Regions from separate parts of the Paenisporosarcina macmurdoensis genome, predicted to be linked through region 2. Evidence: a T-box and tRNA genes for the amino acid it is inferred to sense, from the RefSeq annotation. Region 2 holds a T-box; the other holds one or more tRNA genes.
The links. The T-box of region 2 lies ahead of alaS (alanine--tRNA ligase). A T-box ahead of a tRNA ligase gene usually reads a tRNA of that ligase, here a tRNA-Ala.
Positions count from the first base shown of each region.

Region 1 (4,440 bases), on a different contig from region 2:
GAATAGACGATTAGGACTATAAAAAAATCTGAAAAATAAGATGTAATCTTCATATTAATGTAAGTAACTTACATTGAAAAGGAATTGTTTTGAATTCAGCATAAATTGACAATATGTCTGCTAGTTCGACATAAAACAAAAAGCACCTATTTAATCACAAAGATTAAGTAGGTGCTAACGTCTCTGAATTCTAGATTTGCTCTAAATATTGGCGCGGTGTCCCATAGTAATAAATCTGACGATATTGTGGATAAACTGATTCATAATATATAAATATGGGGGCATCAAGCAAGTCGGGATAGTTATCGTAAAATGGTAGGTCTCCATATACAATTCCTTTTAGTGCAGTTTCCATTTCTTTTTTGAATATGTTAAAACGAATGCCTGAAACACTTTCACCGAACTCTCCTCCATCTATATATGCCTTTCCTACTAAATTTAAACGACCATGCTTATCTTTTTTCCATTTCGCCAGCACTTCATCCCGCATTTTCCAGTTAACAGCCTCATAATTGTACACATATCCAATATCTAAAAATAATTCAGCAGTAATATCAGAATGAGTGAGCGTATATTTCCTTCCTTCTATTGGTTGTTCGGAAGTAGCAGGCGGCATGAGTTTCACTGATAATTTCTGTGGATTAAAGTCAGACATTTAATTCTCCCCGCAAGCAAAAGTGATGCTTCGAGAACGTCAAAAGCTTAAATGCGTTTGGATCAAGATTGATTAACCTATATATGTTTCTTAGGTGTTCGTTCAAATGAGTCTCCCTTTCTTCAATTCATATGAATTACAATATGTAGACCACTAACAATATGACTGGGTTGATAGCAATAAAGAATACTTGAGAATTCCGGATATATTAAACTGCTATGAAAATAAGGTCATATTTTTTGGTTGAAAAACTAAAAAAATAAACCACTCATTAATTGATATGAGTGGTTTATTACTATAATGGAGTAGCTCGGCATCTAACCGACGACCTTCACACTTCCAGCTGTGCAATTGTTTACTTGGTTTGAAGTAAATGTGGGTCTACTATATTATTCGCTTGGCATTGTAGATATATATTTTTTCACTACTTCATAAACATATTCCTGACATGCGGTTGCCGTATCTGGGTTGTATTGACCACCATTTGTTTTGTTATTAGATAGCACTCTAATCCCCAAAAATGGTACATCGTATGCTTTAGCAATTTGTGCTGCCGCTGCACCCTCCATTTCTTCAACAGATGTGCCATATTTCGTGTGGAACCATTTGATTCTATCCACTTCATTATTCCAAACGTCTGCAGAACCTATTGTACCCTCGACAATTTTACCCTCAGTATATTTGTCTTTAACTGCATTTGCAGCTGCGAGTAATTCCTTATCTCCCTCGTAGAAACGAGCTTTTTCAGCATTAGGATCTTCTCCTGCACTTCCTTCAGAAGCCATCAAATCCATAGGTTTCCAGGTAGTAGGATCAATGCCTTCGCCTTCGCCCTTATCTCCTGTTTTTAAAGCTCCCAAGTTTGTCGTTCTTTTTCCTAAAACAATATCAAATACGTTTAAATCTGGATCATGCCCACCTGATGTTCCTTGATTGATGATTGCTATAGGGTTATATTTTTCAATCGCCACTGCTGTAGCAGCTGCTGTATTTTCCATTCCCTTACCTGTTTTTGCAACAATTACAGGATAGTTGTCTAAAGTTCCTATGTAAAATACAAAATCCCCAGATTGTTCTTCTTTCACATTTTCTAACTTCTCAGCAAATTTTTCAGCTTCTATTGGCATTGGACCTTGAATCATAATTGGTCTTTGAGTATTCTCTTGAACAGTATCCTTTTCTGATGTTGAAGTACAACCTGCTAATACCGATACAAACAGTAAAGCAATAATTCCTAATAAAGCGGATTTTTTCATCCTATTGTTTTTCATTAATAATCTCTCCTTTATACTAGCTGTTGCTTTCAATCCGTTTTCCTCCTTGGTGTTTGATATACTCGAAGATTTGATCCATAGAAAAAAGTCTAGGAAATAGAATGATTTCTACCTACTAGACCTACGAAAGTTAAAGTAATAACAATTAAGCAAAACTGAACTCATGCTAATCATAAAATGGTAACAGCAAAAATGCCGAACAACCGAATACTTCAACTCGTAGTCCAGTTCTTTCATCGGGAACTAAGTAGAAACGCTCAGACCATATTACTGAGCATATACGAGTACTGTTATTAATATTATTATGTTGATAATATAACAAACTTATAAAAGACATTCAACAGAAAGGTGAATATTAAGTTCTAAATAACTATTTAATGTTCGTCTTTAAGGGATAAAAGAGAGAAAAAACGATTCGAATTTCAAAATAATTCACTTTTTAGTCAATATTTTCTTTACCTTTAAAAAAACCAGCTCTACAAATTGGTGTTGAACACGGTCCGATAATAGGACAAAACGGATTAATTTCTCCATATTTAATGACATAAAAATAGCACTTTCACTATTCTGAAATAGTGAAAGTGCTAGTAGTTCTTCATTCAAGTTTTAAGTTTGCACAAGTTGAAATTTGAGTGAAGAAAAGGTATGGAGCCGAGCAGAATCGAACTGCCGCCTACACAATGCCATTGTGTCATTCTCCCGTTAAACTACGGCCCCGTATTACTATTGAATTAATTCTGATTGTACCGTCGACTTAAACAACTGCCAGTTGAGCTAATATCCCTAAATGAATATATTTGTTACAATAAGTAGTATATAGCAAATTTACGTGATGATTCAAGAGGCGAGAGGGTGGCGAGATGCAAAAAGTGCAACAACACGCAGAACGTGAGATCCTAGCTCCAATATCTTTATGCGACTCAAAAGGAAATTTAAACCCAGCTGCCATCGGTTTTTCACGAAAACCGTTAATTGATAGTAATCTGTCTGGTCATTTTATGCGAAAGAAAAAATGGAATTATTGGTGTGTATTCGGTGAAGATATTTTATTTTCAGCCACCATACGTCATATGGATTATGCGACCGTTTGTTGTGTCTATTTCTTAGATTATGAAACGCAACGCTTTTTCGAAAAGACGGTTACTATTCCACTTGGACAACGTGTACATATGCCTAATCAAGTACTTGAAACAGTGAAATTTTCAAATAACGAAATGACTGTTCAGCTACTACATATGCAAAACGAAACTCATATGGCCGTAACCATCTCAAATTTTGATGGTGATTTGCTTCATGCCGATTTACATATCGAGCATCCGGAAGACGATGATTCGTTAAATGTGGTGATTCCATGGAATCGTCAATTATTTCAACATACTGCCAAACATCATACGTTGCCAACTCGTGGTTTCGTAAAACTTGGGGACAAGCGCTATTCATTTAATCCCGAAGATAGCTACGCTGTGCTTGATTATGGTCGTGGGGTTTGGCCAAGAACCGCTTCATGGAACTGGGCGATGGCTTCTCAACGCGTAGGAAATAAGCGAATAGGTCTTAACTTTGGCGGAAAATGGACAGATGGTACAGGGATGACAGAGAATGCTGTGTTTGTTAATGGTAAAATGTCTAAAATCTCAGAAGATGTAAATTTCACCTACGACAATACAGACTTTATGAAACCCTGGCATATTCGATCAAAATTTTCACAAGATGTGAATTTAACGTTCACTCCATTTTTTAAACGTGAAGCCAAGATCAACGCTCGACTCGTCACGTCTACCGTATATCAAATGGTGGGCTATTATAACGGCGTCGTTTATTTACAAGACGGCTCTCGACTAGCCATAACACAATTACTCGGTTGCATTGAAGAACATACAGCAAAATGGTAATTGAAAACCCCACGTTCTCCGTTTATTTAGGAGAACGTGGGGTTTTGTGCGTACTGAGGAGACCAACTGTCCAGCTCCAAGCGAATGGACAGAAAGGAATATCCACTTCTTCCTTTCTCCCTTCCTATGCCTGTTTTAAATCAAACAACTGCTTCATTCTTTTAGGGAAATCAGTGAATATTGCATGCACACCTATTTGTTCCAAGGCAAGTGCATTGTCCTCATCATTAACGGTAAAGACGCGTATGATTGCTCCTTTAAGTAATGCATCTTTTGTCATTTTGCGCATCGCTGTTGGCAAGTATATATGAAGGGCATCCGCTGGAATAACACGCGCATAATCGTATGCATCCACGAGTACTTCCATGGTTAATATAGCCACTTCGATATGAGGAGCCGATCGTTTAAAATTCCGAATGGCTTCATGATCAAATGACGAGATTACCACTCGATCAGCCATCCCCATTTTCTCGACCAAATATAGAACTTTCTCTCCCATTTCTTCATAGGGAAAGACGTCTGATTTCAACTCAATATTCACATGATGTGTCGTGTGTTGAAAGGTCTTTAAGACTTCTTCTAAAGTCGGAATTGATTCCCCTGCAAAGTCTTCATTAAA
Region 1 is NZ_JBHSRI010000025.1:637,320-641,759, reverse strand. It holds gene ACFPYN_RS16770 (staygreen family protein) at 191-655, opposite strand; gene ACFPYN_RS16765 (5'-methylthioadenosine/S-adenosylhomocysteine nucleosidase) at 1,045-1,926, opposite strand; purine riboswitch at 2,130-2,233, opposite strand; tRNA gene ACFPYN_RS16760 (tRNA-Ala) at 2,576-2,646, opposite strand; gene ACFPYN_RS16755 (DUF2804 domain-containing protein) at 2,790-3,821, shown strand; gene ACFPYN_RS16750 (glycerophosphodiester phosphodiesterase) at 3,946-4,440, opposite strand, start outside.
Region 1: it has a tRNA-Ala gene. The T-box ahead of alaS (alanine--tRNA ligase) is inferred to sense a tRNA for this amino acid. The anticodon was not compared.

Region 2 (4,440 bases):
GCAGGCTCGTCAATTATTGAACTAGCTCATCAAATGAAAAAAGGTCAGTTGCCACCTAATATTACAGCTAAAACGGCTGATCGATCTTTTATTCAAGCAGGACCGGAGCAAATTTCGAAAGTCGTTGAACAAGTCATTAAAAGTGCTTTAGCCAAAGGTCACACCATTAAAGAATTGCAAGTACTGGCACCGATGTATAAAGGTCCGGCTGGTATTGATGCGTTAAATAAAATGATTCAACAAATGGTCAATCCAAATGATACAAAGAAACGCAAAGAATTAGTGTTTGGGGAAACTATTTATCGTATTGGGGATAAAGTATTACAGCTTGTAAATCAACCGGAGAGCCAAGTGTATAACGGCGATATGGGTGAAGTAATCAGCATTTCCAAAGCGACTGAAAATATTGAAAAACAAGACATGATGATTGTTTCCTTCGAAGGTATCGAAGTGACCTATCAGCGAAATGATCTTGGGCAATTAACTCTTGCCTATTGTTGCTCGATTCATAAATCTCAGGGAAGTGAGTTCCCTATAGTGATCATGCCAGTCGTGCGAAGTTATATGAAAATGCTTCGCCGTAATTTGTTGTACACAGGGATTACCCGTGCGAAGAATTTCTTGATTCTGTGCGGAGACGCAGATGTGTTTAAATTTGGTATCGAACGCACTGATGATTTAGCTCGATTAACCTCACTAAAAGAACGATTAAGTGAAGAAATCGTGCCTGTCACAGAACCGATTATCGAAGATGAAGATTCGAATGAAACAGAAGGACCAGTGTCATTGACTGCAACTAATCATTTGAAGATTCACCCCTTGGTCGGCATGAATGGAACAACGCCATATGATTTTTTAGAAGCAAAGGCTGAATGACGATAACAAGAACGAAAACATTTATAGTTGCAAGGAATCAGCGACACTCCCGCGGAAAATCGGGCTAGAAAGTCCTCGCAGAGAGGAGACTTTCCGGTCCATAAGCTGCACTGGAGTTGATTTCTTGTAAATTATTATTTTTCCAAGTACTCAACTTTCGCAAATCGAAAATATACTTTTCCTACGTAAAATTGAATTAGAGAATTGACGAAAGAAGAAATGTTTTTATCGTTCATCTACATAGAATCACAAAGATAAAGAGATTCTGTTTGCTTTGGGCTTTAGTCCAATGCACCATTGGACTAAAAAAGGGAAAGACCCTGTTTAATTACTATTTACTTATTGTGTAGATATGTAGTAAAACAGCTTAGTCTCCAGCGGAAAGCGTAGCAGTAAACTGCACAACCATAGACCCAATACCGATAAAAAAGAGCGAAGAGAGAGTCGCATTTTCTAGTAGTCAAATGGGATATTAGTTTATGGATCAGCCGATAGTTCTCAAAGGTTGGAGAGTGTTTTTTTCTATGCAAAAATTGATAAACTATACTTTCAAAAGAGGTGCAGCATGATAAAAGCAGTTATTTTCGATTTTGATGGACTGATTATTGATACAGAAACAGTGTGGTATGAAGCTTATAAGGATGCATTATTACAACATGAAATGAACTTGACGATTGAACAATTTGCATTAGTCATTGGCACGGATGATACAGTATTAGATACATATATTTTGTCCAATATAAAAGAATCTTCAACGATTTCTGAAATCAAAAAGTTGGCAACAAAACTATTCCACGAAAAGATTGGGCAGCCTATTTTAAGAGATGGTGTGAAAGATTATTTGCTTGCAGCTAAAGAAGCGGGGCTAAAAATAGGATTGGCTTCCAGTTCAAAAAGGAATTGGGTAGAAAAGTTTTTGACGCAACTTCACATAATCCACTATTTTGAAGTAATCAAAACAAGCGATGATGTAACATCTGTAAAGCCAAACCCCGAACTGTATATACAAGCCATAAAAGCATTAGGTGTGAGACCAGATGAAGCGGTTGCTTTTGAAGACTCATTGAACGGTTTAAAAGCAGCACGAGCAGCAGGCTTGAAATGTGTGATCTTTCCTAACCCGGTAACCACTAATTTAGCTTTTGAAGATCACAGTCTGAGGTTGTCTTCTATGGCAGAAAGACCATTGGAATTTATCCTAAAAGAGTTAAGTGGAACATAGGACATAAGTTTTGGTGGATTAACGAAGGAAAATGGAGTATTTTCAAAAGAGAATTGACACACAGGCAATTATTTTTTATACTTCTAAACAAATGAATGAAAACGTTGATGGAGAAAGTACATTTTTGAAGCTTGCACAAGAAAAAGGTTCCTTGGCTGAAAGAACCTTCAAGTTTATGGATGGAAAGCTACTCCTGAGTGCAGCTAATCACTGTCGTAAGCCGCGTTAAGGCATAATCGAGAGACAGCAGAGAACTTTCTGCTGTAACTAGGGTGGTACCGCGAATTGAAGCCTTCGTCCCTTTTTTAGGGATTGAGGGCTTTTTCTATGCGCTTTACGCTTTTCTAACTTAAGGAGGAATATTGATGAAAACTGCAGCACAAATTCGACGAATGTATTTAGATTTCTTTATTGAAAAAGGACATGCACTAGAACCGAGTGCGCCACTAGTACCAATTAACGATAATTCACTACTGTGGATTAATAGTGGTGTCGCAACCTTAAAAAAATATTTTGATGGTCGTGTGATTCCTGAGAACCCACGCATAACGAATGCTCAAAAATCTATTCGTACAAACGACATTGAAAATGTAGGGAAAACTGCTCGTCACCATACTTTCTTTGAGATGTTAGGAAACTTTTCGATTGGCGAATACTTCAAAAAAGAAGCCATTCACTGGGCGTGGGAATTTTTAACCGACAAAAAATGGATGGGCTTTGACCCAGAACTTTTATCAATTACCATCCATCCAGAAGATGAAGAAGCGTATGCAATTTGGCGTGATGAAATAGGGATTCCTGAAGAACGCATTATTCGTTTAGAAGGAAATTTCTGGGACATCGGTGAAGGTCCAAGTGGTCCAAACTCGGAAATATTTTATGACCGAGGCGAGAGTTATGGCAATGACATAACGGATCCTGAAATGTATGCAGGTGGAGAAAATGATCGCTATTTAGAAATTTGGAACTTAGTTTTCTCGGAATTCAACCACAATCCTGATCACACATATACGCCACTTCCTAAGCAAAATATTGATACGGGAATGGGTCTTGAACGTATGGCATGTGTCGTACAAAATGTACCTACTAACTTTGATACGGATTTATTTATGCCGATTATCAACAAAACACAAGAAGTCGCAGGTAAAGAATACGGTAACGGTGGTGAGGATGATCTCGCGTTTAAAATTATTGCAGATCACACACGTACAGTTGCTTTTGCTATAGGAGACGGTGCACTCCCTTCTAATGAAGGACGGGGCTATGTGTTGCGTAGATTATTACGTCGTGCTGTCCGTTTTGGTAAAAACTTAGGTATTGACCGTCCATTTATGTACATGTTAGTGCCAATTATTGGAGAAATAATGAATGACTTTTATCCGGAAGTCTCTGCTAAAAAAGATTTCATTATGCGTGTTATTAAAAATGAAGAAGAGCGTTTCCATGAAACCTTACAAGATGGACTTGGTATTTTATCGAACGTCATTTCTACGCAACAAGCTGCAGGCTTAACTGTTATTCCAGGTAGTGACGCGTTCCGTTTATACGATACGTATGGTTTCCCTGTTGAGTTAACTGAAGAATATGCTGAAGAAGTGGGCATGACAGTTGACCATGAAGGATTTAAAGCTTCTCTTGAAGCTCAACGTACCCGTGCTAGATCTGCACGTAAAGATGTAGATTCCATGCAAGTACAATCTGAAGTATTAGGTAATATTAAAGAAACAAGTACATTTATTGGCTACGATACTGTCGTTGCAACTGCTAAAATTTTAGTTATCGTAAAAGACGGAGAACTTGTTGAACAAGCTCAAGAAGGCGATGAAGTTAAAGTTGTACTAGATCACACACCTTTCTATGCTGAAAGTGGTGGTCAAATTGCCGATCACGGTCGCATTGAAAATGATTTGTTCAAAGGCTTTGTCAAAGATGTTCAAAAAGCGCCAAATGGTCAAAATCTTCATACCATGATAATTGACTCTGGCGAATTGACGACAGGTGCTGAAGTTACGGCAAATGTGGATCAAACATTACGCAAGTCAACGGTTAAAAATCATACAGCTACACATTTATTGCATCAAGCATTAAAAGATGTGTTAGGAACTCACGTAAACCAAGCGGGTTCATATGTTGGTCCAGATCGCTTGCGTTTTGACTTCTCTCATTTTGGGCAAGTGACGAAAGAAGAGCTTGTGACAATTGAGAGACAAGTAAATGAGAAGATATGGGAAGATATTCAAGTAGTTACTGGCTTCCACGGGATTGATGAAGCAAAACAAATGGGCGCGATGGCACTATTTGGTGAAAAGTATGGAAAAATTGTTCGTGTGGTTTCTATCAAT
Region 2 is NZ_JBHSRI010000018.1:105,460-109,899, forward strand. It holds gene recD2 (SF1B family DNA helicase RecD2) at 1-876, shown strand, start outside; gene ACFPYN_RS10225 (HAD family hydrolase) at 1,442-2,098, shown strand; T-box leader at 2,194-2,403, shown strand; gene alaS (alanine--tRNA ligase) at 2,464-4,440, shown strand, end outside.